DNA from 4 places in the Duganella dendranthematis genome. Region 2 is predicted to be linked to each of the others. Evidence: predicted binding sites of a transcription regulator. Region 2 holds the regulator's gene; each other region holds the start of a gene.
The links. Region 2 encodes FNR, which switches genes on or off when oxygen is low (the NO sensors DNR and NnrR bind a similar motif). Its sites were predicted from a motif close to TTGATNNNNATCAA; they were not measured.
Positions count from the first base shown of each region.

Region 1 (7,842 bases), 300 kb from region 2:
CATGAGGCCGATCGCAGCAGCATCCTGTATTCCGTCAAGGTGATGCAGCAGCGCCTGGCCGAAACCATCGGCGAAATCCGCCGCAGTGCCGACACCATCGCCACCGCCTCCAGCGAAATCGCGTCCGGCAATATGGATCTGTCGGCGCGCACCGAATCGCAGGCCAGCTCGCTGGAAGAGACGGCGGCGTCGATGGAAGAGCTGACCTCGACCGTCACCCAGAATGCCGACAACGCCGTGCAGGCCAACAAGCTGGTGCAGTCGGCCTCCGAAGTGGCCGAGCGTGGCGGCAGGGTGGTGTCGCAGGTGGTGCAGACCATGGATACCATCAATGACTCATCGCGCCGGATTGTCGACATCATCAGCGTGATTGACGGGATCGCCTTCCAGACCAATATCCTGGCCTTGAATGCGGCGGTGGAAGCGGCGCGCGCGGGTGAGCAGGGCCGTGGCTTTGCGGTGGTGGCGTCCGAAGTGCGCAACCTGGCGCAGCGGTCGGCGGCGGCGGCCAAGGAAATCAAGGAGTTGATCAATGCGTCCGTGGACAGCATCGGCGCCGGCAGCGCGCTGGTGGCGGAGGCGGGCACCACGATGGATCAGGTGGTGACCAGCGTGTCGCGGGTAACGCAGATCATGTCGGCGATTACCGACGCGTCGAGCGAGCAGAGCACGGGCATTGGCCACGTCAACATGGCGATTACGGAGATGGATTCGGTGACGCAGCAGAATGCCGCGCTGGTGGAGCAGGCGGCAGCAGCGGCCGGTAGCATGCAGGAGCAGGCGGCGATGCTGGCCACGCTGGTGGCGCGCTTCAAGTTGAATGGGGATGCGCCGTATTCGGCGCCGGTCGCCAGCAAGCCGGTGGCGCGTCCGGCGTCACGGCCGGCAAAACGCCAGATGGCGCTGGTGCGCTAAGCGCTCGCGGCACTGCCGCAACCCGCACACCACTGCGGCCAGGGTCTGACCCCGTACGGGGTCAGACCCTTTTGTTTGGGGTTATTTGGTATCGGCGGGGACGGTTTCTACGACCGCGGCTTCGTAGACGAATTTGCCGCCGTCGTCGCGGAATACACCCATCAATTCGCCGCCGTCGCCTTTGACGTCGGCGTACAAGGTGCAGGTCTGCGTTTCTACCTGCCACATTTCTTGCCCGGCGCGCAGCGTCCAGACGTTGTCGCCGCCGGACAGCAGTTCGATTTCCACTTCATCGGCCGGCATGTCGGTCAATTCGATGCGACGCAGGCAGTCGGGCAGACGCTGCATGATCAACTCCACCCGGCTGTCCTTGCTCCAGAAGTGCTTCTGCGCCCGGTGTATCGTCAGCGCATGGTTGCCGACCGGGCCGTCCGCGTAGTACGAGGCACTGTCGTCAACGCATGCCGCCAGCAGCAGCGGCATCAGGAAGAACAGGATCTTGCGCATGGGCTTTCCGTGGGTGGCTATCGATTTACCGCATTATAGCCGCCCCACCCGACGACCCGATCAGAAGCGGTAGCCGATACCTACGCCCAACAGTACCGGGTCCACTTTTACGCGGCTGGCCTTGGCACCGCTGATCATCACATCGCTGCGGATCTGCACTTTCTTGATGTCGAAGTTGATCGACCAGTTCTTGTCGATCGCCACATCGGCGCCCGCTTGCAGCGCCAGGCCGAAGCTGTCATGTTCCAGGCTGCCTGCGCCGCCCAGCAGGTTCACGCCGGAGAAGGTGGTGTAGTTCACGCCCGCACCGACATAGGGACGGAAGCTGGCGTCCGGCAGGAAGTGGTACTGCACCGTCAGCGTCGGCGGCAGGTGCTTGAGGGTGCCGATCTTGGCGCCGTCCAGCGAGACGTCGTGCTTTTGCGGGTAGGTCAGAATCAGCTCGGTGGCGATGTTCTTGGTGAAGAAATAGGAGACGTCGAATTCCGGAATGGTCTTGTTGCTGACGTGGATGCGGTCGGAGGCACCAACGCCGCCCACGGGATCCGATTTGTCGGCGGTGTCGATGTGCACGGCGCGCACGCGCACCAGCCAAGGGCTTTCTTGGGCCATCACGTTGGCGGTCATCAGGGTCAGGGTTGCGGCTACTGCGGCTACTGCTGCTACGGACTTGCTCATTTTACTTCCCTCTTTATCGTCGTTGAGTAACGTGAGAAAGTCTATTGATGCGGTGCAGTAAAAACATTGATCCAAGTCAAAATTTTCCTACTGTGAAACAGTGGTAGTATGACCAGCGACCGATTTTGGCAACCTACAAACAGGAGACTTGGATGGCAAAGCTCAACGTCAACGGCGCAGTCATGCAATACGAAGCGGAGGACGATACGCCGCTGCTGTGGGTGATCCGCGAACAGCTGGGACTGACCGGCACCAAGTACGGCTGCGGTGTCGCCCAGTGTGGCGCCTGCACCGTGCATATCGATGGCCAGGCAGTGCGCAGCTGCGTCTATCCGGCATCGGCGGTCACCGCCGCGCAGAAGATCACTACCATCGAAGGCCTGTCGCCAGACGGCTCGCATCCGATTCAGAAAGCATGGGCGGCGCTGGATGTGCCGCAATGCGGTTTCTGCCAGTCCGGCATGATCATGGCCGCCGCCGCGCTGGTGCGCGACAAGCCCAAATGTACCGACGCCGATATCGATGCGGCGATGACCAATATCTGCCGATGTGGCACCTACAACCGCGTGCGCAAGGCGATCCACGTGGCGGTGCGCGGCGGCGATCCGGCCAGCGCCGGCCTGTCGATTGAACGCATCGCAGGGAGCAAGGCATGAACGCGCCGCGTTTTCCTGGCGCCTCGCGCCGTGGCTTCATGAAGATGGCCGGCGGCCTGGTGGTCGCCTTCCACATTCCGTTCGATGCGATGGCGGCGGAGCAGCCACCGATCGCCAAGGGCGCCGCCGACGCTACGCCAGAAGTCAACGCCTGGGTGGTGATCAAGCCGGATGACAGCATCGTGATCCGCATCGCCCGTTCCGAGATGGGGCAGGGCACGTTGACCGGCCTTGCGCAGTTGGTGGCGGAAGAACTGGACGCCGACTGGAGCAAGGTCACCACCGAGTATCCGTCGCCTGGACAAAACCTGGCGCGCAAGCGCGTGTGGGGCAGCTTCTCAACCGGCGGCAGTCGCGGCGTGCGCGAGTCGCACGACTATGTGCGCAAGGGCGGCGCCATCGCCCGCACCATGCTGGTACAAGCCGCAGCCGATGCGTGGAAGGTCCCGGCGTCCGACTGCGTGGCCGCCGCCAGTGTGATCACGCATAAGCCGACCGGCCGCACCGTCAGCTACGGCAAGGTGGCCGATGCCGCCGCCAAACTGACGCCGCCGGCGGAAGTGGCGCTGAAAGATCCGAAGGACTGGAAGCTGGCCGGCAAGCGCCTGGCGCGTCTCGATACGGTCGACAAGACCACCGGTGCGCAAATCTACGGCATGGACATCAAGCTGCCAGGTATGCTGAACGCGGCCATCAAGGACTGCCCGGTATTCGGCGGCACGGTGAAGAGCTTTGACGCTGCCGCTGCCGAGAAGCGTCCGGGTGTGAAGAAGATCTTCAAGCTGGGCGACACCGCCGTGGTGGTGGTGGCCGATACGTGGTGGCGGGCCAAGTCCGCGCTGGATGCAGTCACCATCGAGTGGGACAAGGGACCGAACGCCAAGCTGTCCAGCAAGGACATCGCCGCCACGCTGAAGGCCGCGCTGGATGCGCCGGAGGCGGTGGTCGGCAATGCGAATGGCGACGCCAAGGCGGCCATCGCTTCCTCCAAGCGCAAGATCGAGGCGGTGTATTCCTTCCCATGGCTGAACCACGCGACGATGGAGACCATGAACGCCACCGCGATCTGGACGCCGGAGCGCTGCGAAGTCTGGACGCCGACGCAAAACGGCGAGGCGGCGCTGGCCGCCACCGCCGAAGCGGCCGGCCTGCCCGCCGCCAAGTGCGACATCTACAAGATGCATCTGGGCGGCGGTTTTGGCCGTCGCGGCGCCACGCATGACTGGGTGACGCAGACGGTGAAGATCGCCAAGGAGTTCCCCGGCACGCCGATCAAGTTGATCTGGACGCGCGAGGAGGACATGCTGCACGGCCGTTATCACCCGATCACGCAGTGCAAGCTGACGGCGGGGCTGGATGACAAGGGCAATGTGACGGCGCTGCATATGCGCATTGCCGGGCAGTCGATCCTGGCGTCGCTGGGCTCCACGCTGAAGGATGGTAAAGACCCGGTGGTGTTCCAGGGCTTGAACGCGCCGGGACCGGAAGCGTCGATCGGTTACAGCTTCCCGCATCTGCTGGTGGACCATGCGATGCGCAATCCGCCGGTGCCGGCGGGCTTCTGGCGCGGCGTGAACCTGAACCAGAATACGATTTACCTCGAATGCTTCATGGACGAACTGGCCCACGCGACCAAGCAGGACCCGCTGGCCTTCCGCCGCAAGCTGATGGCGGAGCATCCGAAGCATCTGGCGGTGCTGAACGCGGTGGCCGAGAAGATCGGCTGGAACAAGCCGGCGCCGAAGGGCGTGTATCGCGGGCTGGCGCAGACCATGGGCTTCGGCAGCTACGTCGCCGCCTGCGCCGAGGTGTCGGTGGACCGCAAGACCGGCAAGGTGAAGATTCTGCGCATCGTCGCGGCGACCGATCCGGGATACGCGGTCAATCCGCAGCAGATCGAGGCGCAGGTAGAGGGCTCGTTTGTTTATGGGTTGTCCGCCGCCTTGTACGGCGAATGCACGCTGAAGGATGGGCAGATGGAGCAGTCTAACTTCGATACCTATCAGGTGATGAAGCTGGACGAGATGCCGAAGGTGGAGTCGATCATCATGCCGTCCGGCGGCTTCTGGGGCGGCGTGGGCGAGCCGACGATTGCGGTGGCCGCGCCGGCGGTGCTGAACGCCATCTTCGCCGCCACCGGCAAGCGCGTGCGCGATCTGCCTTTAAAGAACCACAGCCTCGTGAAGAAGGCTTAGCATGACAGCGCGCGGCAGCAGGAGCGGCAAGGTGGCGAGCGCGCTGGCCCTGCTTGCGCTGCTGCCTTGCGCCGCCTTTGCAGACGACGGCATCGCATCCCCGCTGCCCGGCGCCGTCGCGGGCGACGCTGCACGCGGCCGCGCCATCGTCGCCAACCGTCAGTTGGGGCTATGCCTGCTGTGTCACACCGGCCCCATTCCTGAGGAACGCTTCCAAGGTAACCTCGCTCCCGACCTGCAAGGTGCCGGCCAACGCTGGACTGCAGCGCAACTGCGCCTGCGCATCGTGGACGCCAGCCAGGTCAATCCCGCCACCATCATGCCTGCCTACTACAAGACCGGAGGTCTGACCCGCGTGGCCGCAAGCTACAAAGACAAAACCATCCTGACCGCGCAGCAGATCGAAGACGTGGTGGCCTGGCTGCAAACACTCAAGGAACCCGCATCATGAAGCGCCGCGACCTGCTGGCCGCCGGCGCCGGCCTCACCATGCTGGCGCTGGTCCGCCCTGCATCCGCCACGCCGGTGGAGATGGCCGCCGCCATTAACAGCTTCACCGGCGGCGCCAAACCGCAAACGGGCAAGGTGAAGTTCGACATCGCCCAACTGATCGACAACGGCAACGCCGTCCCAGTCACCATCTCGGTGGACAGCCCAATGAGCGCTGCAGACCATGTCAGCGCCATCGGTATCTTCACCGAGCGCAATCCGCAAACGGAAGTAGCGATATTCACGCTAGGCCCACGCGCCGGCAAGGCCGAAGTCTCCACCCGCATCCGCCTCGCCACCTCGCAGCGCCTTATGGCCGTGGTGCGCATGAGCGATAGCAGCTATTGGTCGCAGGGCGTGGAAGTCATCGTCGCACTGGCGGCGTGTGTGGAAGGCGAGGAGCCCTGATGGCCCGCGCCCTGATCCACATGTCGGCCAGCGCAAAGCGTGGTGAGATTATCGAAATCCGCGCGCTGATCGGCCATTCGATGGAAACCGGTTACCGCGTCGGCGCGGACGGCAGGCTGCTGGCGCGGGACATTATCCGTAAATTCGCGTGCCGCTACAACGGTGAACAGGTGTTCGGAGCGGAGCTGCATCAGGCCATATCTGCCAATCCCTACATTGCCTTCTTCACCGTGGCGACGGACAGCGGCACGCTGGAATTCACATGGGAAGGCGATAACGGTTTTGCCCACACGGAGAAAATGAACCTGACTGTGAGCGCATCATGAATTGGCTGCTGGCCTGGCGCTGGTGGCGGCATCGGCGCTGGCTGCGGACGACCGCCGCTCCGGCGCGGAATTCATGAGCGCCGCCACCCAGGCCATGCAGCGCGACGATGCGCAGAATCCCGCCCTGCTGTGGGTCGCCAACGGCGAAGCGGAGTGGAACAAGTCGTGCGTCAAGTGCCACGGCGACGCGCGCAGCAGCATGCGCGGCGTGGCAGCGCGCTTTCCGGCGTTTGATGCGGAGAGTGGCAAGGTGGTCAACCTGAGCCAGCGCATTAACCTGTGCCGCGAACGTAAGCTGCATGCCGCGCCGCTGCGGCTGGAAAGCGAGGAGCTGCTGGCGCTGGAGGCCTATCTGGCGATGCAGTCGCGCGGCATGCCGGTGACGCCGCCGCAGGATGCCAATACCCGAGCCGCCGCCGCGCGCGGACAGCAGCTGTACAACCAGCGTATCGGGCAGTTGAATTTGTCGTGCGCGCAGTGTCACGACCAGCAGTGGGGCAAGCGCCTCGCGGCCAGCACGATTCCGCAGGCGCATGCGGCGGTGTATCCGATCTATCGACTGGAGTGGCAGGCCATGGGATCGCTACAGCGCCGGCTGCGCAACTGCATGAGCGGCGTGCGCGCCGAAGTGCCGCCGTTTGGCGCGCAGGAGTTGACGGAACTGGAAGCCTGGCTCGCGGTGCGCGACCAGGGCATGAAGATGGAATCGCCGGGAGTAAGACCATGACATTGAAGCTGATACGTATCGCCTTGTTGGCCGCCGCCAGCTTAATGGTTGCAACGACTGCTGCAACGGCGGCGGCTGCACCAGCCATCTCCGCCAGCGCGCGCCTCGCCGCCACCTGCGCTGCCTGCCATGGCACCAACGGCGACACCCACGGCAGCACGCTGCCGCGCCTCGCCGGCCAGCCGCAGCAAGCGCTGTCGACCAGCCTGCATGCCTTCAAGACCGGCCAGCGCACCTCCACCATCATGACGCAGATCGCCAAGGGCTACACTGACGAACAACTCGATCTGCTGGCCGCCTACTTCGCCGCGCAAAAGCCGGGAGGCGTCAAATGAAGCGTCGCCAATTTCTGCACGCCGCCGGCGCCAGCGCCTTCCTCGCTGGCTGCACCACCATCACCGGCCAGGCCAAGCCGCAAGTAGTGGTCATCGGCGGCGGCTACGGCGGCGCCACGGCAGCTCGCTACATTCGCCTGTGGAGCGACAATAGCATCGACGTCACGCTGATCGAGCCGAACGCGCGGTTCATCTCCTGTCCGCTGTCCAACCTCGTGCTGGGCGGCTCAAAGCAGATCGGCGACCTGACCATGTCCATCAATGCGCTGGCCGACAAGCACGGCGTGCGTATCCTCCGCGACTTCGTCACCAGTATCAATGCCGACAAACGCACGCTGGCGCTAGCCGGCGGACAGACACTGAACTACGACCGCCTGATCGTCTCGCCCGGCGTCGACTTCATGTGGGACCAGTTGCCCGGTATGCTGAAACCAGACGCGCAGGACGCCATCCTGCACGCGTGGAAAGCCGGCGCGCAAACCGTCGCCCTGCGCGCGCAGCTGGAAGCGATGCCGGACGGCGGCGTCTACGCCATGACCATCCCGCCTGCGCCATACCGCTGCCCGCCCGGTCCCTACGAACGCGCCTCGCAAATCGCCTTTTACT
Region 1 is NZ_CP051684.1:2,065,788-2,073,629, reverse strand. It holds gene HH213_RS09615 (methyl-accepting chemotaxis protein) at 1-915, shown strand, start outside; gene HH213_RS09610 (YdgH/BhsA/McbA family protein) at 997-1,422, opposite strand; gene HH213_RS09605 (OmpW/AlkL family protein) at 1,483-2,100, opposite strand; gene HH213_RS09600 ((2Fe-2S)-binding protein) at 2,253-2,756, shown strand; gene HH213_RS09595 (xanthine dehydrogenase family protein molybdopterin-binding subunit) at 2,753-4,951, shown strand; gene soxX (sulfur oxidation c-type cytochrome SoxX) at 4,953-5,402, shown strand; gene HH213_RS09585 (SoxY-related AACIE arm protein) at 5,399-5,848, shown strand; gene soxZ (thiosulfate oxidation carrier complex protein SoxZ) at 5,848-6,174, shown strand; gene soxA (sulfur oxidation c-type cytochrome SoxA) at 6,176-6,901, shown strand; gene HH213_RS09570 (c-type cytochrome) at 6,898-7,236, shown strand; gene HH213_RS09565 (NAD(P)/FAD-dependent oxidoreductase) at 7,233-7,842, shown strand, end outside.
Region 1: a site for FNR is predicted at 2,167-2,180, ahead of HH213_RS09605 (OmpW/AlkL family protein). Genes of this name have one in related genera too.

Region 2 (7,842 bases):
TCCAGTTCCGGCGCAATCATGCGGTCCTTGCTGGCGACGATGTAGTAGTTGGCCTTGTTCTTCCAGGCCGCCACGGTGGTGGTGTCGCCGAAAGCTTTGGCGGCGATCGGGCCCTGGGTGGCGGCGATCAGTTTTTTCTCGGCCGGCGTCACGTCCGGCGCAAAGTTCAGCGCCACCGATTCGGTTGGCAGCCACAGGTAGCCGCCGGTGTCGGCTTTCAGCGTGGCGATGCCAGGTGGCACGGCGTAGTCTTTGCCCAGGTTGGCAGTGGCTTCCCCCTCCGAAGGCGCGAACGCGGCCACATAGACTAGTGCCTTGATCTTGTCGCTGGTGCCGGCCTGGGTGATCACCGTGCCGCCCCACGAGTGACCGACCAGCACCACTTTACCGGTTTGCGCATCGACCACGCGCTGGGTGGCGGCGACGTCGTCGGCCAGCGAGCTCAGCGGGTTTTGCACGGCGACCACTTTGTAGCCTTTGGCTTCCAGGATCGGGATCACTTTGCTCCAGCTGGAACCGTCGGCGAAGGCGCCGTGCACCAGCACGATGGTGGTGTCGTTGGCGGGGGCGGCAGCGTGGGCGAAAGCGGTAGCGGCCAGCAGGGCGGAAGCGATGAAGGTACGTTTCATGATATTTCCTTTCAGTTATATGCGCTAACTGTTAGCGCGCTAAGTATTGTGGTTTTAAAAACGCGCTGGGGTGAATAGCGCGTTTCCTTGAGGTGAAATATAGCGCACTAAAAAATCGCACGCAAGTTAAATTTGGATTTATTTGTTGATGGATGCTTCAATCGCCGAGATTGCGGTTTAATTTGCCCAGGGTGGTCATCAGTGTCGCCACCTCCTCATGGCTGACCTGGCATTCGGCGGCAAACTCCTGGCTCACCTTGAGCGCAGCGGCGCGCAGCGCCTGGCCGGCGGCGGTCAGTTTCAGCACGCGGTTGCGTTCGTCGCGGGGATCGCGGTCGCGCGTCAGGTAGCCTTCCGCCTCCAGCCGCTTGACCACCGGCGTTACCGAGCCGGAGTCCTGCTGCAGCCGTTCCGCCACGTCCTTGAGGCCGAGGCCGTCCTGCTCCCACAGCACCACCATCACCAGGTACTGTGGATAGGTCATGTTCAGCGCGGTGAGCAGCGGCTTGTAAGTCTGCGTCATCTTCAATGACGTGTTGTAGATTAAAAAGCACAGGTGCTGATCGAGAGTGGGAGGCTTGGGCAGAGTCATGCCGCTAGCGTAGCAAATTATCTTCCCGCGCGCGAATACCTGATTGGATGACTGCGGAATAGCGGCTTAAATCAAGTGCGATGGGCTACACTAGCTGCATGATAAAAGAACTTCCTTCGCTGGTGATCCCCGGCGCGACAATAGAGGTGCTGAAGGCAAGCTGCGCGTCGTGCAGCATGCATCAGCTGTGCTTGCCCATGGGGCTGGACAACAACGACATGGAGCGCCTCGACCAGATCATCGGCCGCCGCAAAAAGGTGGCGCGCGGCAGTACGTTGTTCCGCATCGGCGATCCATTCCAGAACCTGTACGCGATCCGCCTCGGCCATTTCAAGACCTACCAGGTCAACCGCGAGGGGGCGGAACAGATTACCGGTTTCCAGATGGCCGGCGAGCTGCTGGGCATGGACGCCATCAGCGCCGACGAGCATCATTGCACCGCCGTCGCGCTGGAAGACAGCGAAGTGTGCGAGATTCCATTCGCCACGCTGCAATCGCTGCTGGGGGAAATGCCGACGCTGCTGCGCCATTTCCATCGCATGATGAGCCAGGAAATCACACGTGAACAAAGTGTGATGCTTTTGTTGGGGAATATGCAGGCGACCCAGCGGTTTGCGGCCTTCCTGGTCAATCTGTCGTCGCGCTACGAGGCGCGCGGCTATTCGCCGAATACTTTCCAGCTGCGCATGTCGCGCGAGGAAATCGGCAATTACCTGGGCCTGACGATCGAAAGCATCTCGCGCCTGCTGTCCAAGTTCAAGAAGGAAGGTCTGCTGCGCGTCAGCAACCGCGAGATCGAATTGCTCGACCCGCCGCTGCTGAAAGCCATCACCGCCGGCACCGAAACCTGCGGCTGAGACGGCACCGCCTCACCCCGCACACCGCTGCGGCCAGGGTCTGACCCCGTACGGGGTCAGACCCTTTCGTTTTGGGCTTAGTCCGGCAGCAGCGTGATGCCGTGGTTGGCCGGCCACACCCAGGCGCCGGCCAGGCGCCATTCGCGTTTTCCACCTTCCACCAGCACCACCCAGCGGCTGCGTTCCAGCATCGGCAACGACACGCTGAAGTGGCCTTCTGTATCCGGCACCAGCATCAGCTTCAGATCCTTCTCCGGCTGGGTGGCGTGCGACAGGTGCAGCATCAGCGGCCCGGTGTCGTTGCGGTTGATGCGGCCGCTCAGCGCGCCGGTGGCGGCGTCATACCCCAGCGTCATCGACAAACCCAGTTGTGCGGCCACGCGGTCGCGCCGCAAGTCCTGGTTAATGGCCTTGCCCTGCGTGTAGTAATCGCCGACCACCACCGCGTCCGGCGTCTTGATCGCCAGCCAGGCGGTGTAGCTGGTGGCCACCATCACCGAGGCCGGGCCCAGCATCAGCAGCCACGGCCAGCGCTGCTTCCACCACGGCGTGACAGGCATATTCAGAATGGCGTTGGACATGGTATCTCTCCTTAGCGCGGCACGATAAAGACCGCGGATTCTTGCACATGCAGCGACGGGTCGTCGACTGCGGTCAGGCTGATGTTGATCTTGTTTGAGCCGGTATGGCCGGCGCCATGCGCCACGCGCAGCCGCAGCGGATAGCCACGCGTTTCGGTGGCTGCGACCCGCACGGTGTCGGCGTCGGCCACGCTCAGCGTGTCCAGGCCGCCAGCGCTGATCTTGTACACGTGCGCTTGCTCGGAAGTGTTCATGATTTGCAGGCGGTAGACGTTTTCGATCATGCCGTCCTCCACCTCGCGGCCCATCGAGCCACGGTCGCGGATCACGTCCAGCTTGAGCGGCTTGCGCAGGTACAGCGCGCTACAGGTGGCCAAGACGATCAGGCCCAGTACGGCGCTGTAGATTTTTACCCGCGTGCGTGTGGTGCGGCGACGGATCTCGGTCGGCGTCAGGTGTTCGTCCATCGCCCGCTCGGTGCTGTAGCGGACCAGACCGCGCGCCTGGCCGGTCTTGTCCATCACGGTGTTGCAGGCGTCGATGCAGGAGGCGCAGCCGATGCACTCGTATTGCAGGCCATTGCGGATGTCGATGCCGGTCGGGCAGACCTGCACGCAGAGTGAGCAATCGATGCACGAGCCGTGGTTGCCGTTGCCGTTTTTCGATAGTGGAGCGCGTGGTTCGCCGCGTGCGCTATCGTAAGTGATGATCAGCGTGTCGCGGTCGAACATCGAGCTCTGGAAGCGCGCATACGGGCACATGTATTTGCACACCTGTTCGCGCATCCAGCCGGCGTTGCCGTAGGTGGCGAAGGCGTAGAACAGCACCCAGAACCATTCCCATGGGCCGAAACTCAGCGTCACCACTTCGCCCATCAGCGATTTGATCGGCGTGAAGTAGCCGACGAAGGTAAAGCCGGTCCACAGCGCCACCGCCAGCCAGGCGGCGTGCTTGGCGCTCTTCTTGCCAAACTTGTGCAGCGAGGCCGGTTGGCGGTCCAGCGCGATACGCGCGCTGCGCTTGCCTTCAATCTTGCGTTCTATCCACAGGAAGATTTCGGTGTACACCGTTTGCGGGCAGGCGAAACCGCACCACACCCGCCCTGCTATCGCTGTCGCCAGGAACAGCAGGTAGGCGCTGATGATCAGCAGCAGCGCCAGGTAAATGAAATCCTGCGGCCACAGGACCAGGCCAAAGATGTAGAACTTGCGCGTACCCAGGTCAAACAGCAGCGCCTGGCGGCCGTTCCATTGCAGCCACGGCGTGCAGTAGAACGCCAGCTGCGTCAGCCACACAAACAGCCAGCGCAGGCGGGCGTAGCGGCCGGCGATCTCGCGCGGATAGATTTCCTCGCGGGCCGCGTACATCTTGATGACTTGTTCCTGTGGGGCGTTCATTTTTCAGCTGCTACCGGTGGATCGGCCGGTACGGCGGCGGGAGCAGCCACCTCGGCAGGATTGTTCGACAGGCTCCACACATACGCCGCCAGCACATGCACCTTGGCTTCGCCGAGGAAGTCGGCAAACGCCGGCATGGTGGTGGTGCGGCCTTTGTTGATGGTTTCCTTGATGGTTTCCACACTGCCGCCGAACAGCCAGATCTTGTCGGTCAGGTTAGGCGCGCCCAGTGTCTGGTTGCCCTTGGCGTCGGCACCGTGGCAGGCCATGCAGGCGCCGAACTTCTCCTTGCCGAACACCGACTTGATCGGGTCGTGGGTCGAGTCGGACAGGCTCAGCACGTAGTGCGCGACCGCTTCCACTTCCTTGTCGCCACCGACGGCGGCGCCCATCGGCGGCATGGCGCCGACGCGGCCGTGCAGGATGGTTTCCTGGATGGTTTCCGGCGCGCCGCCGAACAGCCAGTCCTTGTCGGTCAGATTCGGGAAGCCCTTGTTGCCACGCGCATCCGAGCCGTGGCACTGCGCGCAGTAGGTCAGGAACAGGCGCTCGCCGATGGCGTGCGCCTGCGGATCGGCCGCCACGGTTTTCAGGTCCTGCTTCTGGTACTTGGCAAACAGCGGACCATATTCGGCATCGGCCTTGGCCAGTTCCGTCTGATACTGGCCGCTGGATTTCCAGCCCAGCTTGCCGGCGTAGCTGCCCAGGCCCGGATACAGGAACAAATAGGCCAGCGCGAACACGATGGTGATGTAGAACAGCCACATCCACCAGCGCGGCATCGGCGTGTTCAGCTCGGTCAGGTCTTCGTCCCAGACGTGGCCGGTGGTGTCGATCTTGCCGGCGTCGGTCTTGACGACTTTGACCTTCGATTGCGAGTACAGCAGGATGCCGCAGCCAATGATGCCCAGCAGGGTCAGCGCGGCGATATAGATATCCCAGAAGCCGTTGGTGAAATCAGCCATGGTGCACCTCCTCGTCGTCGGCAAACGGCAGGTTGGCTGCGGCGGTGAAGTCGGTGGCCTTGCGGTGCACATACACCCACCACAGGATCCCGGCGAAAGTGATGAACGAAATCACCGTCATCACGCTGCTGGCGTTGTCAAACAGGGTATCCATGCTAGTTCCTCGTTTTGATCAGGGTGCCCAGGCCTTGCAGATAGGCGATCAGGGCGTCTTGTTCCGTCTTGTCCTTGAGCTCTTCCGGCGCGGCGGCGATCTCGGCGTCGGTGTACGGCACGCCGGTACGGCGCAGCGCGCGCATCTTCGGCTGGATTTCGGCCGGCACCAGCGTGTTCCTCGACAGCCATGGGTAGTTCGGCATATTCGATTCCGGCACCACGTCACGCGGATTGTTCAGGTGGTCGCGGTGCCATTCGTCGGAGTAGCGGCCGCCCACGCGCGCCAGGTCGGGCCCAGTGCGCTTGGAACCCCACTGGAACGGGTGGTCGTAGACGAACTCGCCGGCCACCGAGTAGTGGCCGTAGCGCTCGGTCTCGGCGCGCAGCGGCCGTACCATCTGCGAGTGGCAGTTGTAGCAGCCTTCGCGGATGTAGATGTCGCGGCCGGCCAGGCGCAGCGGCGAATACGGCTTCAGCCCCGCCACCGGCTCCGTGGTCGACTTCTGGAAGAACAGCGGCACGATCTCGACGGCGCCGCCGACGCTGATCACCAGCGTCACCAGCGCGATCAGCAGCCAGGGATTTTTCTCGATCCATTCATGTGAAAATTTCATACTGTGCTCCGATATCAGGCGTGGGCCGCGTTGACCGCCGGAATCGGCGCGACCGCAGTCTTGGTGTTACGCAAGGTCATCCAGGTGTTGTAGGCCATCACGCACATGCCGCTCAGGTACAGCAAGCCGCCGGCGAAGCGCACCACGTAGTACGGATAGGTGGCCTTGACGCTTTCCGCAAAGGTGTAGGTCAGCGTGCCGTCCGGATTGACCGCGCGCCACATCAGGCCCTGCATCACGCCGGCGATCCACATGGCGGCGATGTACAGCACCACGCCGATGGTGGCGACCCAGAAGTGCAGGTCGATCAGCCTGGTCGAATACATCTTCTGGTGGCCGGCGACGCGCGGGATGATGTAGTAGATCGAACCCATGGTGATGAAGCCGACCCAGCCGAGTGCGCCACCGTGCACGTGGGCGATGGTCCAGTCGGTGTAGTGCGACAGCGAGTTGATGGTCTTGATCGACATCATCGGACCTTCGAAGGTGGCGATGCCGTAGAACGACAGCGAGACGATCATGAACTTCAGGATCGGGTCGGTGCGCAGCTTGTGCCAGGCGCCCGACAAGGTCATCATGCCGTTGATCATGCCACCCCAGCTTGGCGCCAGCAGCACCAGCGAGAACACCATGCCGACCGATTGTGTCCAGTCCGGCAGCGCGGTGTAGTGCAGGTGGTGCGGACCGGCCCACATATAGGTGAAGATCAGCGCCCAGAAGTGCACGATCGACAGGCGGTACGAGTACACCGGACGTTCGGCCTGCTTCGGAATGAAGTAGTAGACCATGCCCAAGTAGCCGGCGGTCAGGATGAAGCCCACCGCGTTATGGCCGTACCACCACTGGATCATCGCGTCCTGCACGCCGGCGTAGACCGAGTACGACTTGAACAGCGAGGCCGGCATCGACATGCCGTTGACCACGTGCAGAATCGTCACGGCGATGATGTAGGCAGCGAAGAACCAGTTGGCGACGTAGATGTGCTTGACCTTGCGCTTGATCAGCGTGCCGAAGAACACCACGGCGTACGACACCCACACCAGCGCGATCAGGATGGAAATCGGCCATTCCAGCTCGGCGTATTCCTTGCCGCGGGTCAGACCCATCGGCAGCGTGACGACCGCGCTCAGGATCACGGCCTGCCAGCCCCAGAAGGTGAAGGCCGCTAATTTGTCGGAAAACAGGCGCACCTGGCAGGTGCGTTGTACCACGTAATACGAGGTAGCAAACAGGCCGCAGATACCAAACGCAAAAATCACCGCGTTGGTATGCAGCGGACGCAGACGGCCATAAGTCAGCCATGGAATGTCCAGATTCAGCGCCGGCCAGGCCAGCTGCGCGGCGATGATGACGCCGACCAGCATGCCCACGACGCCCCAGACTACGGTCGCAATCGTGAACTGCTTCACGACCTTGTAGTTATAGTGTTGATCCAATTGAGTTCTCCCCGGAACACTTTGATGATGTAGGTCAAAGGTTACTTAGGAGAAGCTTAAAAATCCTTGATATAAGTCAAAATCCGCCGGATCACTTGTGATCAATGGGCGGCTTGTCGTCGTCTTGCAGGATGCGCAGGGCCGGGCCGACCAGATCGTCGAACTGGCCGTCGTCCGAGGCGCGGAAGAAGATCCATAGCGCCACGAACACCAGCACCACGCTGAGCGGAATGAGCAGGTACAGGGCCTCCATCAAGCGGCCTTTCTGAGCCGCAGCGCGTTGAGCACCACCACCGCCGAACTGAGCGCCATGCCGACGCCGGACAACCACGGATTGAGCAAGCCCATCGCCGCCGCCGGAATGGCGACCACGTTGTAGACCGTGGCCCAGCCCAGATTCTGGCGGATGATGCGCATGGTGCGCTCGGCCACGCGCGCGCTGTCCGCCACCGCGCCAAGGCGGCCGTTGAGCAGCACCGCGTCAGCGTGCGCTTGCGCCAGTGCGGCGCCGCTGCCCATGGCAAACGAGACGTCGGCCGCGCCGAGCACGGCGGCGTCGTTGATGCCGTCGCCGATCATGGTCACCACGCAGCCGCGCCGCTGCATCTGCTGCAC
Region 2 is NZ_CP051684.1:2,364,966-2,372,807, reverse strand. It holds gene HH213_RS10905 (alpha/beta fold hydrolase) at 1-629, opposite strand, end outside; gene HH213_RS10900 (MarR family winged helix-turn-helix transcriptional regulator) at 787-1,152, opposite strand; gene fnr (fumarate/nitrate reduction transcriptional regulator Fnr) at 1,320-2,078, shown strand; gene HH213_RS10890 (FixH family protein) at 2,156-2,659, opposite strand; gene ccoG (cytochrome c oxidase accessory protein CcoG) at 2,671-4,056, opposite strand; gene ccoP (cytochrome-c oxidase, cbb3-type subunit III) at 4,053-5,021, opposite strand; gene HH213_RS10875 (cbb3-type cytochrome oxidase subunit 3) at 5,014-5,175, opposite strand; gene ccoO (cytochrome-c oxidase, cbb3-type subunit II) at 5,177-5,791, opposite strand; gene ccoN (cytochrome-c oxidase, cbb3-type subunit I) at 5,806-7,227, opposite strand; gene ccoS (cbb3-type cytochrome oxidase assembly protein CcoS) at 7,319-7,480, opposite strand; gene HH213_RS10855 (heavy metal translocating P-type ATPase) at 7,480-7,842, opposite strand, start outside.

Region 3 (7,842 bases), 1.7 Mb from region 2:
TCGTTGGCGCGCGCCAGTTCCAGTTTCAGTTCGGCGATCTGGTTGCGCATGGCGCGTTCGCGTTCTTCCATCTGGCCTAGGCGCTCGGCCAGCTTGGCGCGCGATTCCAGGCCGGGAATCGATTCGCGCAATTGTTCCAGTTCGCCCCTGATCGAGTCGATCATGCTGTCCTTGCCCACCACCTGCGCGCGCAGCTGCATCAGCTGCGAGGCGTGCTTGTCGGCGTCGGTGGTTTTCTCGGCCATCAGCGCGCTGGCGCGTTGCTGGGCTTTGGCCAGCTCGTGCGTCAGGCGCTTGTTTTCTTCCAGCGTGGCGTTGAACTTGGTGATGTCGGCACGCACGCACGCGCCAGCCTGGTGCTGCACCATGTGCAGGTCGCGGCACATCTGTTCTTCCAGTTCGGAATTGCAGCGCGGATGCGTCAGGCCGGCCCAGAAGGCGCCGGCGACGTCGCCATTGTTGACCGCAGCGCGCCACAGCTCGGCCACCTGTTCGGTCGTCTTGGCGTTGCGGAAACGCAGCAGCACGGCCGCGTAGCGACGTTCCAGCTCTTTTTGCAGCGCTTCCGACAGGCGGTTGCGGCTGGCGCATTCGGTCACCGCGCCGACGTGTACTTCGTAGTCGTCGGCCACCACTTTGCCACTGGTGACTTTGTCGACCAGCTTGCGCAGCACGCCCAGCGGGAAGCCGACCCCGACCAGCGGGCAGTGGCAGGCATGGCCCAGTTCCCACAGCCGGCGGCGGCGCGAAGCCTGCGCTTCCGGTTCCTTGCCCAGCACGCTGAAAACGTTGTTGATGACCGGCTTGATGACTTGCCGGGCGTTCTGCTCGGCCAGACGCTGACCGGGCTGGGCTACCGGCCCGGCCACCTGCGGCATGGCGGCGGCGATGATAGCCGCCAGTGGATCGTGTTTCTCGCACATGGTCAACGGCTCCGCTCAGGCGACCGACGGCGCAGTGCGCGCGCGGGCCATGATGCGGCTCAGGAAGTTGGTCTTTTCCTGTTCGTGCATGTTGCGTTCCACCTCGCTTGCCCACTGTTCCGACAACTGGGCGCAGGTCGCGCTCAGCACCGGCGCCAGTTCCGGCAAACCGGCTAGTGCTTTCAGATGACGCTCGATCACCGAGGCCAGCTTGACGCAACCACCGGCGTCATCGCTGCCGGCGGTGTAGTGCGACATCAGATGCAGCACGGCGGACAGCATCAGTTCGGGATTGTGGCCGCCATGCGATGAGGCGAGGAAAATCGGGTTGCTATGTTCGATGGCCATCAGACGCTCCAGGTGTGGAAAGAGAGTGTGGCTGGCGGCGGCTGGCTACTCAAGGGGAGATTGGGCGCGGCGGCGCCCTTTAACGCACAGTTAATCGGTACGGCACAAATCAGGCAGTGAGGATCAGCTTGTTCAGCTGGGTGATGCGCAGGCGGTAGACGCGGCCGCCGTGCTCGATTTCCATCTCGCGGCCGCCATCCATCAGGCCGGCGCTGCTGACGCGTTTGACCGGCTTGACCGCCTGAGCGGCAGCTACGGCGACAGGGTGGGCGGCGGGGGCCATCGCAGGGGTAGTCGTGATCATCTTCGCTTCTCCTTAATAAGAATGATTCGTATTTGCATTCATTATTGAGGAAGACGCGGCGGAATGCAAGCGTTTTTGCAGTCTTTTCGTTACCAAGACGATAAAAAAACGGCCCAGTCAATGACCGGGCCCAAGGCTGGGTAATGCGGGAGGTAGTACTTGAATCACTACAATGAATCACTGCGGGTTACTACAAAGCCGCCAGCAACTGGCCGGACGGTACGGTAGCGCCACCTTTGGACTTGCTGGTGGCGGGCTTGCCCCGCGTGCGCGAGGGCGGCAGGCGGCGCAAGGTTTTCAGGGCTTCGGGATCCTTGATGCCGATGGTGCGCTGGTCGACGCTGATCAGGCCGATCTCGTTGAAGGCGGACAGGGTGCGGCTGACGGTTTCCAGCGTCAGGCCCAGGTAGCTGCCGATTTCGTGGCGCGTCATGCGCAGGTTGAACAGCTTGCTGGAGTAGCCCATCTGCGCGAAGCGTTCGGCCAGCGCCACCAGGAAGCGCGCCACCCGGGCCTCGGCGCTGAGCGCGCCCAGCATGCCGATCATCGCCTGCTCGCGCACCAGCTCGCGGCTCATGACGCCGTACATCATGTTTTCCAGCTCAAGGTGGATGCGGCCGAGCGCGGTCAGTTTCTTGAACGGCAGCAGGATCAGGTCGCAATCGGACAGCGCCACCGCTTCCGACGAGTAGTGGCGGGTGTGGATGCCGTCGACGCCCAGCATGTCGCCCTTCATCGGGAAGCTGAGCACCTGCTCGTTGCCGTATTCGTCGATCAGCACGGTTTTGAGGAAGCCGGAGTTGACGATGTACAGCGTGTCGAACGGCTGGCCGATGGTGTGGATGCGCTGGCCGGTTTTAAACTGCACGTGCTGGAACAGCAATTCCTCGTTGGCCATTGAACTGGCGGCGGGAATGTGCAGCAAGTCGCAGACCTCTTTGAGGTTCGACCAGAGCCGCCCCTGCCGCTGGCGGCCGGCTTCCATCGACGACGATTGCAGTGCCGTCGTGGCCGGGCGAATTTCAGACGTTTGCGTTGACAGCATAGTGGTCTCCTGTAGACAGGTATCTGAACGGTATGGTTTCAGTATGTCAACACGGAGGTCGGATAGATATCAGCAATGGCTGAATCTACTGGTAGGAGTCGGGCTAAAGTTTGTAGGAGTCGTCCTACAGGTGAGCTCGGCTATCAGGTTTTGAACGGGGATAACAGACGGTGGGCGACGGCGTACTGCACCATTTCCGCCAATGAACTCATGCCCATTTTCTGCATGATGCGGGTTTTGTGGGTGCTGACGGTTTTGACGCTCAGGTGCAGGCTGTTGGCGATCTCGGTGATGGAACGGCCGGCCACCAGCAGCGAGAACACCTCGAATTCGCGGTCCGACAGTTGTTTATGCAACAGCGACTCGTGCGGCATCATGATGTTGAGCGCCAGCTGCTCGGCTACTTCGGTGCTGATGTACGGGCGGCCGGAAGCGACCTTGCGGATCGCGCCGACCAGCTGGGTGCCGGCGCTTTCCTTGGTCAGATAGCCCTGGGCGCCGGCGCGGATGGCGCGCACCGCGTACTGTTCTTCCTCGTGCATGGTGAGGATCAGGATGGCCAGCTTGGGCGCCTCGGCCTTGACCTGGCGGATCAGGTCGACGCCACTGCGGCCCGGCATCGACAAGTCCAGCAGCAGCAGGTCGAAGCCGCCCTGGCGCACATGGCCGAGCACCTCGAAGCCGTCGATGGCCTCGCCCACGATGTCGATATCCGGCGCGCCATCAAGAATGCGTTTCAGCCCCTCGCGCATGATGGTGTGGTCGTCGGCAATCACTATACGAATCATGGAATGGTGGCAAAAAAATGATTAATAGTAAGTTTTGTTACTGTTGAGTCAAGTTGGTCATATTACTATAAACGTTGACCGACGGGCGCTTATTTGGCGCCAGGCTCCTTGATCAGGCGGTGTACCAGCACCGGGATTTTGGAATGCTGCAACACCTTGTTGGTTACACTGCCCAGTAACAACTGACCCCAGCCGCTGCGGCCGTGCGATCCCATGAAGATCAGGTCGCAACCATGCTGTTGCGCGACGTCGACGATTTTCAGCGCGGCGCTCTCGTGGAAGGCGGTGAGCGTGGTGCAGTTGACGCCGCGTTTGGCGCAGGAATCGGCCACGTCCTGGGTGTGGTCGGCGCCGGCGCGCTCCATCGCGGCGCGGTATTCGGCCTCGCTGGGATAGCTGGGTGGAATGATTTCGACGTAGATCGGGTACTGGTATTCCGGCGCAACAAACAGGGCCAGCACTTCGGCGCCCAGCTGTTCGGCAAACTGCACGCCGGCGCAGGCGGTCTTGCTGGATACGGCCGAGCCGTCGGTGGTGATCAGGATTTTGCGGTACATGACAAACCTCCCTTTTATGCATCAACTCACAAGATGATTGTAGCCCCGATTTACATTATTAACAGTATGGAAAGACTTGATGTTTATCAAATAAAATCGCTTTATCCTGTGGTGCAGGGTGTGGGCTTTTATGCGTCTGACACGTTTTTTTTGCACTAAAGCACTACTTTTGTGTCCTGCGGCATACCTCGGTGATCTTTCCAATGTTAGTATCTCCAAATACAGCTAGTTTAGGCAGTAAATTTATCAATATGGAGAAGCAGGGATTATGACTAACGCCGCTGACGATTTCGACGCCTTATTTGAAGAAGTGTCCGCTCAGAGCAAGACAGCAGCGCCCGCTCCAGCGCCTGCGCCAGCCCCGGCCGCCAGCGCAGAAGACGACCTGGAAAGCCTGTTTGAAGAAGTCGCAGCGGCCCGTCCGGCCGATGCCGCGCCCGCCGCCGTTGCTGCGCCCGCCGCAGCCGCCCCAGCCGAGGGGGCGCCCGTCGAAGACAAGGCCATGTTCGAACGCCTGGGCGGCATCGTGCGTTTGTTGCACGATTCGCTGCGCGAACTGGGCTACGACAAGGCCCTGACCGAAGCGTCGAGCCAGATCAACGACGCCCAGGACCGCCTCGAATACGTCGCTACGCTGACCGAGCAAGCCGCCAACAAGGTGCTCAACACCCTGGACGAGGGCATGCCGGAGCAGGACACGCTGTCGAAAAAATCAAAAGACATGGAAAACCGCTGGGCCGACCTGTTCGCAGGCAAGCTCAGCCTGGAGCAGTTCAAGCAACTGGCCGGCGACTCGCAGCAGTTCGCGATCGCCGTGTCGGCCGCCACCGAAGCGGAAAAGGCGCGCCTGCTGGAAATCATGATGGCCCAGGACTTCCAGGACATCACCGGTCAATTGATCAAGAAAGTGGTGACTATCACGAAAACTGTCGAGAGTGAATTGGCCACGCTGCTGCGCGACAATGCGCCGCCGGCGGTCAAGGAGAAGATTGCACAGAAAGAAGTGTCCCTGATGTCCGGTCCGTCCGCTCCGGCCGTGGCGCTGAATCAGGACAGTGTTGACGATCTTCTTGCCGATCTGGGGTTCTAATGGACGATATGCTGAAGGATTTCGTCGTTGAGGCGATGGATCTGGCGGTCAACGTGGAGGAGCACCTGCTGCGCCTCGAACGTGACCCCGAGAACAAGGAAACGCTGAACGCGGTGTTCCGTTCGTTCCACACCATCAAGGGCGGCGCCGGTTTCATGGGCCTGCCGGCGATGGTGACGGCCTGCCACCTGACCGAGAATCTGTTTGACGCCCTGCGGACCGGCGCCGCGCCGGTGACGCCGCTGTCGATCGAAGCGGCGCTGCAAGCGTCGGGCTTTGTCGCCGACCAGCTGGCCGAACTGAACGACGGCGCCGAGCCGAGCAGCCTGCCGGCGCTGCCGAGCGATCTGGAACAGTTGCTCAACGACGCCATCGCCGGCAAGTCCAGCGCGCCGGCCAAGCCGGCTGCCGCCGCCGCCGCGCCCGCACCGGCGCCAGTTGCCGCCGCCCCTGTCGCCGTTGCCGCCGCGCCATCGGCCGACGGCCTGGACTGGGAAGGCATGTATGAAACCGTGATGCCTGCCGGTAGCTACACCCGTTCCGCCCCGGCCCCGGTCGCGGTGGCCGCGCCGGTGGAAGCCGTTGCCGCAGCGGCCGCGCCGGCCGCTTCCGCGCCGCCAAGCGCCGCGGAAATCGCCGCTGTCGCGGCCGAAGTCAAGGCCGCGCCAGGTGCGCGCCGCGAAGTGGCCGACAAAAAAGACGAACGTGCCCACGCCGCGCCGGCCAAGGAAGAATCGATCCGGATCGACGCCGTCAAGCTGGACGCGCTGCTCGAAGTGGCCGGCGAATCGGTACAGGCCGCCAACCAGGCCGCCGTGCTGCTGGAACGCCTGATGCAGTTCAAGTTCGAAGGCCAGGCGCAGACGCTGATGTCGACGCTGGCCGAAACGCTGGAACGCGCCTCGCGCTACTCGACCGAACTGCAGCGCGCCACGCTGGCGACCCGCATGCAGCCGGTCGGCCGCCTGTTCCAGAAATTCCCGCGCCTGGTGCGCGAGCTGGCCAAGGATCTGGGCAAGGAAGTCGATCTGAACATCGAAGGTGCGGAGACCGAAGTCGACCGTGTGGTGGTCGATTCGCTGTACGATCCGCTGGTGCACATGCTGCGCAACGCGCTCGATCACGGCGTCGAGACGCCGGAAGAGCGCGCCGCAGTCGGCAAGCCGCTGCGCTCGTTCATCCAGCTCAAAGCGTGGCAGGAAGCCAACAGCGTGATGATCGTGCTGCAGGATGACGGCAAGGGCATGGACCCGGTCAAGCTGCGCCAGATCGCCTTGCGCAAGGGGCTGATCTCGGAATCGGCACAGTTGACCGCCGACGATTGCTATCAACTGGTATTCTTGCCGGGTTTCTCGACCAAGGAAGTGGCGTCCAGCGTCTCCGGTCGCGGCGTCGGCATGGACGTGGTGAAAACCGCCGTGGAGAAAAACCGCGGCGCGATCCACATCGAGTCCGAGCTGGGCAAGGGCACTAAGTTCTCCATCCGCCTGCCGATCGAGCTGTCGATCGTGCCGACCATGCTGGTCTCGACCTCGGGCGCCGCGCTGGCGCTGCCGATGGCCGTGGTACAGCGCGTGGTCGAGCTGCCGGAAGTGTTCATGGAAGTCGGCGGCGCGCCGGTGCTGAAGGACCAGGGCCGTCCGCTGCCGGTGCGTTCGCTGGCCGACTCGCTGGGCTACGAAAGCTGCCGCGAGAAGGTGGGTATTGTTGTCTCGGCACCACAGCCGTACATCCTGGCCGTGGAAGCGGTGGATGGCACTGCCGATCTGGTGATCAAGCCGATGACCGCGATTACCGTCGAGGGCATTACCGGCACGGCGCGCTCTGCAGAGGGCGAGCTGGTGCTAGTGGTGGGCCTATCGTTCCTAATGGACGGTTGCAGGGGTAGTGTACGCATGGCGGCTTGATTCACGGATCAAGCCAGAAAAGACCAAAAGCCTGCGTTCACGCAGGCTTTTTTTTCGCAGTAAAGAACACGGGGTCATACCAAGTGGATGGATGGGCAGAAGGCGTCGGGCTCAAGAGGCTGGACAGCGGTGGCTGCTATTGCATTGCACAATATGGCATAATCAAGTTGGATAATAGTAGCAGTACGCAAAGAACATCATGAAGACGCTTTACGACAAACTCTGGGAATCCCACGTAGTCAAGACCGAGGAAGACGGCACCACCATCCTCTATATTGATCGCCACCTGGTCCACGAAGTGACCAGCCCGCAAGCATTCGACGGCCTGCGCGCCGCCAACCGCCAGCCGTGGCGCCTGTCGGCCAACCTGGCCGTGGCCGACCACAACGTGCCGACCACCTCGCGCGCCGACGGCATCGCCGACCCGGTCTCGCGGCTGCAGGTCGAAACGCTGGACAACAACGCCAAGTCCTACGGCCTGACCTACTTCAACATGAACGACAAGCGTCAGGGCATCGTCCACGTGATCGGGCCGGAGCAGGGCGCGACCCTGCCGGGCATGACCGTCGTGTGCGGCGACTCGCACACCTCGACCCACGGCGCGTTCGGCGCGCTGGCGCACGGCATCGGCACCTCGGAAGTGGAGCATGTGCTGGCCACCCAGACGCTGCTGCAGAAAAAATCCAAGGCGATGCTGGTGGAAGTCAATGGCGTGCTGCCGGCCGGCGTCACCTCCAAGGACATCGTGCTGGCCATCATCGGCAAGATCGGCACCGCCGGCGGCAATGGCTACTGTATCGAGTTCGGCGGTTCGACCATCCGCGCGCTGTCGATGGAAGGCCGCATGACGGTCTGCAATATGGCGATCGAAGCGGGCGCG
Region 3 is NZ_CP051684.1:684,489-692,330, reverse strand. It holds gene HH213_RS03260 (DUF2325 domain-containing protein) at 1-923, opposite strand, end outside; gene HH213_RS03255 (hypothetical protein) at 939-1,271, opposite strand; gene hemP (hemin uptake protein HemP) at 1,381-1,575, opposite strand; gene HH213_RS03245 (Crp/Fnr family transcriptional regulator) at 1,766-2,560, opposite strand; gene HH213_RS03240 (response regulator) at 2,764-3,408, opposite strand; gene HH213_RS03235 (universal stress protein) at 3,498-3,965, opposite strand; gene HH213_RS03230 (protein phosphatase CheZ) at 4,234-5,055, shown strand; gene HH213_RS03225 (chemotaxis protein CheA) at 5,055-6,962, shown strand; gene leuC (3-isopropylmalate dehydratase large subunit) at 7,159-7,842, shown strand, end outside.
Region 3: a site for FNR is predicted at 4,042-4,055, ahead of HH213_RS03235 (universal stress protein). Genes of this name have one in related genera too.

Region 4 (7,842 bases), 1.4 Mb from region 2:
ATGCGCCGCACCAGCCCTTCGTGGCCGAGGTGATTCAGGCCACGGTCCTTGCCGTCGCCCTGCCCGGCCGCATAGACCAGCGTCAGGTCGCGCGGCGTGGCGGTGGTCAGGAAGCGCTGCTCCAGCGCCACTGCCAGGTTTTCGGCAAAACCAACGCCGACAAAGCCGCCGGTGGCGATAGTGTCGCCGTCGCGTATCAGGCCCACGGCGTGCGCCGCGCTCACCACCTTGCCGTCCATGCCGCGCTCCTTATTCCGTATCGAGGTCGCTCTTGTCCAACTCTGCTCCCATCAGCAACTGCGCCTGTTCGCTCGGCAGCGCCTCCACCGTCTTCAGCTTGCGTGCCATCACGCGGCTGCGCGTTTCGGCCGATTCGATATTCTTGGCGGCGCGTTCCAGCGTCAGCTTGGTGGCGGCCAGCACATCGCCGAATTTGGAGAACTCGGTCTTGACCGCACCCAGCACCTGCCACACTTCCGACGAGCGTTTTTCCAGCGCTAGCGTGCGGAAGCCCATTTGCAGGCTGTTGAGCAGCGCCGTCAGCGTCGATGGTCCAGCGATGCTGATGCGGTGCACGCGTTGCAGGTCGTCGGCCAGGCCGGGACGGCGCATCACTTCCGCGTACAAGCCTTCGGTCGGCAGGAACAGGATGGCGAAGTCGGTGGTGTGCGGCGGCGACACATACTTTTCGGAGATGGTCTTGGCTTCGACCCGCACCGCGCGTTCCAGTTCCCGGCCGGCCAGCGCCACGCCTTCCGCATCGGCGTTGTCGGCCGCTTCAAGCAAACGTTCGTACTGCTCTTTCGGGAACTTGGCATCAATCGGCATCCACACCGGCGTGCCATTGTCGTTCTGCCCCGGCAGCTTGAGCGCGAACTCGACGCGCGCGCCGCTGCCGGCGATGGTCTCAACGTTCTTGCCATATTGCTCCGGCGTCAGCACCTGCTCCAGCAGCATTTCCAGCTGCACTTCGCCCCAGGTACCGCGCGTTTTCACGTTGGTCAGCACGCGCTTCAAATCGCCGACGCCCAGCGCCAGCTGCTGCATTTCGCCCAGGCCCTGATGCACGCGCTCCAGCCGTTCCGACACCTGCTGGAACGACGCGGTCAAACGCGTCTCCAGCGTGGCGTGCAGTTTCTCGTCGACTGTCTTGCGCATCTCTTCCAGGCGCATGCCGTTGTCGGCTTGCAGATCCTTGATCTTGGTTTCCAGCGTGCCGCGGATTTCTTCCATGCGCTGATGCATGGTGTCGGCAAACGCCTTCAGGCTGCGCGCCTGTTCGTTGCGGCCGACCAGTCCTTGCGCCTCCAGCTGGCGGCGCATCGCTTCAAACTGCTGCATTGTGGCGGCGTTGCTGGTCTGCGCCGTGGTTTGCAGCTGCATGCGCACTTCGCGCTCGACGCGTTCGATGCGTTCGGCCAGATCGGCCGCCGGGCTGCTGCGGGATCGCAGCATCGCCAGTACCTGCAATACGATCACGGCGGCCAGCGCCGCCAACAACACGAAAAACTCGATCTGGCTCATGGGCTTAATCCGGCTTGTTGCGCATCCAGTCGGCGGTCTGGAAGAAGGAGTTCATCAGCCGCACACGCAGCTCGGTGTCGATGCCGACATCCTCCATCGCCCACGCCATGCAGCGCAGCCACTGGTCGCGCTCCTGGGTGCCGATGGCGAACGGCATGTGCCGCATGCGCAGGCGCGGATGGCCGTGCGCTTCCTGGTACAGATCCGGGCCGCCCATCCAGCCGCTGAGGAACATGAACAGGCGCTGGCGCGCATTCTCCAGCGACGGGCCGTGCACGGAGCGCAGCAGTTGAAACTCCGGTTCCAGTTCCATCAAATCATAAAAGCGATCGACCATGTCGCGCACGGTCGGCTCGCCACCAATTACTTCATACAGGGTGCGGGATTCTTCAGTCATCCCGCCATGATAGCTTATACCAGCGCCAGCTTGCGCAGGCGCCGCGTGGAAGACCAGTTCTCCAGCTCGATCTGGCTGCGAATCGCATCGCAAGCGTGGACGATGCGCGCCAGCTGCAAGCGATCCAGCCCGGAATTGAGCGTCAGCCGCACCAGCGAGCGATTCTTCGGCGTGGCCGGCGCGCAGAACATGGCGCCGTAGACGCCATGGTTTTCCAGCAGCTTGCGCAGGGCCAGCGTCTTCGGTTCCGGTCCTGGCTCCAACGCGATGATTTGTTCGCTGCCGTCGCTGACGTTGTAGCCCAAGGCGCTCAACTCCTCGCGCAGCTCCCGCGCGTGCGCATGCAGCGTGGCGCGGCGGTCATCGGCAGCGGCGATGAAGTCGATGGCGGCGTCGAACCACGCCAGCTCATGCCCCAGCAGGCAGGAACTGAAAATCGCCGGCCGCGACTCCGACAAGAAGTAACCCTTGAAATAGCTGGAACAACTGATGAAGCCCGCCCGTCCGGCAAACGCCTTGGCCAGCGACGCCGTGCGGAAATGCACCCTGTCGCTCAAGCCCAGCGCCGCCACCAGCCCGGCGCCGCGCGGACCGTGCGTGCCCAGCGAATGCGACTCGTCGACAATCAGCATGCAGCCGCTGCGCTCCGCGATCTCCACCAGATCCGCCAGCGGCGCCACGCTGCCGTTGGTGCTGTACAGCGCATCGACCACGATCAGACCACGGCCGTGGCGCTGCAACTGCTTCTGCAAATGCTCCATGTCGTTATGCAGAAAGGACACCGGCAGCGCGCCGGCCGACTGCACGCCTTCCCACAGCGAGGCGTGCGCCTGCATGTCCAGATACACCGGGATGCCCGGCCCGGCCAGCGTCTGCACCAAGCCAACGTTGGCGGCCCAGCCGGATTGCGCCAGAATGCCGTCCTCCGCCCCCATGAAGCGCGCCAGCTTGCGTTCCAGCCGGTGCTGGGGGCTGCCCTCCTGCAGATACACGGCCGACATCAGCATCTCGCCCTGGCTATGCTGCAAGGCGGTTACCTGCGCGCGCACCAGTGCTGGTTCCCCGGCCAGGCACAGATAGTCATTGCCAGCCAAAAAAACCGCGTTGGCCGGCGTCGGTTGCCAGGCGTGTGGATGCTCGCCGCCCAGCAACTGGGCGATCCGCGTGACATAGTGCAAGTCCATGCGGCGCGCGACAAAGTCGGGAAACAGGGAATGAGCTTGGTGGTCGGCAATAGCGTAGGTCATGGCGAAATCTCCTGGAGGTAGTAACAAGAAAGATTGTTTTTTTATGAACCGCGAAGCCCACGATGCGGCGAAAAAAACTCAAAGAGATTGATGCGGATCAATTCCCGTTTTGATACCCCCAACCACGTTGTAAATTAAGGCCATGATGGCAACTTGATAAAAATCAAACGTAATCATGAGCCCGACCCTGCAAGAACGCTGGAAGCGCTGGCAACACGGACTGGTGCAGTCTTTGTTGCTGTATCACGGCCGCGAAGACCATGCGACCGTGCGCGTGCTGCTGCTGTCCTGCATCGGCACGGTGGGCATGCCGCTGTACTACGTGATCTGGCAGCACTTCTTTCCGCAGGAGTACGAGTCGCTGTCGCTGCGCCTGCTCGGCATCCTGCTGTGCGCGCTGGGTCTGTTCGCGCGCCAGTTCAGCCGGCAGATGCTCAACCTGTACCTGCTGGTCACGCTCAGCTACATCTTCCCGTTCTTCTTCACGTTTATGTTTTTGATGAATCACGCGTCCGGCGTATGGGGCGAATCGCTTTTGATCGGGCTGGTGGTGCTGTTCCATTTCGATACCGGCCTGGCGCTGCGCGCCTACGTCATCGGCACCACGCTGGCCTGCGTGGCGGCGAGCGCGCTGGGCGCCGGCGACATGCTGCTGAGCCGGCAGGTGTTGCAGCAACTTCCAATCCACCTGTTCACCATCGCCGTGCTGTCGGTGGCCAAGATCAGCCGCCACGTGCTGGCGCAGGAAAAGCTGGCCGGCATGGGCGCCGGCCTGGCCACCGTGGCGCACGAGTTGCGCACGCCGCTGACCAGCGTCGACGCCAATGTGCGCGGCCTGCTGCGCATGATGGCCGACGCCCAGAGCCAGGGCCAGAGTCCGGACGACCGCCTGACCATCATCGACGCGCTGGCGCGCATCCAGTTCGAGGTGCGCCATATGAACCACATGATCGATCTGTTTTTGTTGAGCGCCACGGCGGTGCGGCAAAACCTGCACCCGGTGGAGACGGTGTCGATGGAGACCGTGGTGGAGGCGGTGCTGAAGCGCTATCCATTCTCCAGCACCAAGCAGCAGAAGCAGGTCCGGTTGGAGGTGCGCCACAACTTCCAGTTCGCCGGCCAGACGGAACTGGCGGTGGTGGTGCTGCTTAATCTGCTGCGCAACGCGCTGCGCGCCGTGCAGCGCGCCGGCAAGGGACGCGTGCGCATCATTATCGACGGCGGCCACCAGCCGCCACGCCTGCTGTTCATCGATACCGGCTGCGGCATACCGACCTCGCAGCTGGCGATGATTTTCCGCCGCTTCTATTCGCATCCGCCGCACAACGGCGCCGGCATCGGCCTGGCGCTGTGCCAGGAAATCATGGACGCGTGGCGCGCCAAGATCCGTTGCGTATCGCGCGAGAGCGCCTACGCCATCTTTATTCTGGAATTCCCCGCGAGGTGAACCATGCATCTACCCGTCTACGCCCATCCCACGCTGACCGTACTGATTGACGACAGCGACTCGTTCTTGCGTAGTCTGTCGTTTCAGCTGGATCCGATGTTGGCCAACAAGACCTTCCACGACACCGCCGAAGCGCTGCTCTGGCTACGCGCCAGCGCGCCAGAACCCGGCGTGCCGCTGCACGTCAACTTCGACATGCAGAACCTGCCCGCCGACCAGTGCAACGTGGCGCTGGACCTGGAGCGCATCTACCGCATCGCCGAACAGCGCGAACGCTTTGCGATTCCATCGGTGCTGGTGGTGGATTATTCGATGCCGCAGATGAATGGGGTGGAGTTCTGCGAAGCGGTGGCGCACCTGCCATGCAAGAAGATCCTATTCACCGGCGCGGCCGATGAGAAGATCGCCGTCAGCGCCTTCAACCGCGGCCTGATCGACCGCTATATCAAGAAGAGCGACGACCACGCGCTGGATATCCTGGAGATGGAAGTGGCGGCGCTACAGGAGCGCTATTTCGACAACCGCTCCGACACCATCCGCGACATGGTGGCGCTGCACGATTACCGCTTTCTGACCGATCCGGCGCTGGCGGAAGTGGTGCGGGAACTCAAGCGCACGCTGGGCTTTGTCGAGCATTACATCTTCCCCAATCCGACCGGTATCCTGTTCCTCGACCGCGACGGCAAGGCCACGCTGATGATGATTGAAACCGAGGAAAGCATGCAGTCGCAATACGAAATCGCCCGTGACAGCGACGCCCCACGCTCGCTGCTGCGCGCGCTGCTGGAGCGGCGCGTGCTGACCTTCTTCAGCGATCCGTTCGGCGACGGCATGTACACCAGCAGCATGAGCGAGAACTGGCACCGCTACAGCGCCGCGCCGCGCATCTGCCAGGGCAAGGAGACCTACTACTGGGCGCTGTTCGAACTGCCGGCCCATTACTTCGACCAGCGCCCCCATACCTATGCGCAGTTCCTGCAGGAGCTGCAGCCGCAGGTGATTGCGGCATAACCGTTCACGCTTCGCGCAGCGTTTGCAGCGGCGGCTGGCGCAGCACGTTGCGCAGTCCTAGCCAGCCGCCGGTGATGGCGCACAGTGCGCCGGCCAGCAGGCCGACCAGCCACACCACAGGGCTGAATTCCCAAGCAAACTTGAACTGGTAGGTGGCCAGCGCCCAGCCCATGGCCGCCGCGCCGGTCGCCGCCAGCACGCCGGACAGCGCGCCGACCAGCGTGAACTCGATCAGCTGCGCCTGCGACAGCTGCTTGCGCGTCGCGCCCAGCGCCCGCAGCAGGCCCGCTTCACGCGTGCGCTCGTCCTGTGATCCCATCAGCGCCGCGTACAGCACCAGCACGCCGGAGGCCAGCGTAAAGATGAACAGGAACTCCACCGCCGTAATCACCTGGTCCAGCACCGCCTGCACCTGGCGCAGGATGCCGCCGACATCGACGATGGTCAGGTTGGGATAATCGCGCGTCAGCGCATTCATCGCCGCGCCCTGCCCTTGTGGCAGATGGAAGGCGGTGATCCAGCTTTGCGACACCTCCGTCATCGCCGCCGGGTTGATGATGACGAAGAAGTTGACCCGCATCGATCCCCAATCGAGCTTGCGGATGCTGGTGATGGTCACATCGACCGGCGTGCCGGCGATATCGAAGCGCAGCTTGTCGCCCAGCTTCCAGTGCAGCGTCTTGGCGATGCCCTGCTCCACCGAGGCTTCGCCGGCGCCCGGCTTGTCCTCGAACCATTTGCCTTCGACCAGCTTGTTCTCGGCCTGCATCTGCGCCATCGAAGACAGATTGAATTCGCGGTCGGCCAGGCCTTTGGCGCGGTCTTCGGTATAGGTGTCGGCGGTGACCTGCTTGTCGTTCACGGCGGTCAGGCGGCCGCGTATCATCGGATACTGCGGCGCGTACTGTACACCCGCAGCCTGCAGGCGCTTGCCGAGGTCCTGCTGCTGCTCCGGCTGAATGTTGATGATGAAGCGGTTCGGCGCATCCGGCGGCGTGGCGTTGCGCCAGGCAGTCATCAGGTCGCCGCGCACCACGGTCAGCACCAGCAGCGCCATCATGCCCAGCGCCAGCGACACCACCTGCACGATGGTCGCGCCGGGGCGGCGCTGCAAGGACGTGACGGCGAAACGCCAGCTTTGATGGTCAATCGCGCCGCGCAGCGAGCGCAGGGAACGCAGGCCAAGCCAGGCCACCAGCGCGAAGACGGCAAAAGCGCCGATGAAGCCAAGCGCCGTGTACAGTGCCATCGCCACATCGCCGGCTTGCCACAGCAGCAGCGCCACAAAGCCGGCCATGCCGAAGCCGTAGGTGGCCAGCGCGGTGACTTTGGGCGGTTCCTGCTCGCGACGGATCACGCGGTTGTGCGGCACTTTGCGCAGTTGCAGAATCGGCGGCAGCGCAAACGCGGCCAGCAGCAGGATGCCAATCGCCATGCCCTGCAGCGCCGGATAAATGGTCGGCGCCGGCAGTTCGGCGGAGACCAGTGATCCCAGCACTTCCAGCAGCACGTAGTGCGCGCCGAAGCCGAGCGCCACGCCCATCGCGCTGCCCAGCAGGCCGACCAGCAGGAATTCGATCAGGTACATGCTGGTGACCTGATTCTGCGTCAGTCCCAGGCAGCGCAGCATGGCGCAGGCGTCGAGGTGGCGCTGCATGAAGCGGCGCGCGGCCATGGCCACGGCCACCGCCGCCAGCATCGCCGACAGCAGGCCGACCAGCGACAGGAAGCGGTCGGCGCGTTCCAGCGTGGTTTGCATTTCAGGGCGGCCGTTTTCCAGCGACTCGACCCGCACGCCCTTGATATTGTTGTTCTTGATTTGCGCTTGCAGCCAGTCCTGATAAGCCTTGGCGACGGCGGCGCCGTTCTTCAGCGACGGCGGCGTGCCGACCAGCAGCCGGTAATTCACGCGCGAGCCGGGCTGGATCAGATTGGTGGCGTCCAGGTCCGACAGCGCCAGCATCACGCGCGGCGCGAAGGCCAGGAAGTTGGCGCCGCGATCCGGTTCGGTAGCGATCAGTTGCGTGACGGTGAAGGTCTTGTCGCCCAGCTTGAGCGGCTGGCCGACCTTGGTATTGAGGCTGCCCAGCAAGCCTGGTTCGATCCACACCGTGCCCGGTGCGGGAACGGTGCTGGCAGGCGTGCCGATACTTTGCTCGGCCTGCGCGGCGTCGGTAGTGATCTTCACCTTGCCGCGCAAGGGGTAGCCGGGACCG
Region 4 is NZ_CP051684.1:950,821-958,662, forward strand. It holds partial or broken gene HH213_RS04475 (acyl CoA:acetate/3-ketoacid CoA transferase) at 1-239, opposite strand, end outside; gene HH213_RS04480 (DNA recombination protein RmuC) at 250-1,524, opposite strand; gene HH213_RS04485 (group II truncated hemoglobin) at 1,529-1,921, opposite strand; gene cqsA (alpha-hydroxyketone-type quorum-sensing autoinducer synthase) at 1,936-3,168, opposite strand; gene HH213_RS04495 (sensor histidine kinase) at 3,344-4,615, shown strand; gene HH213_RS04500 (hypothetical protein) at 4,619-5,626, shown strand; gene HH213_RS04505 (ABC transporter permease) at 5,631-7,842, opposite strand, start outside.
Region 4: a site for FNR is predicted at 3,256-3,269, ahead of cqsA (alpha-hydroxyketone-type quorum-sensing autoinducer synthase). Genes of this name have one in related genera too.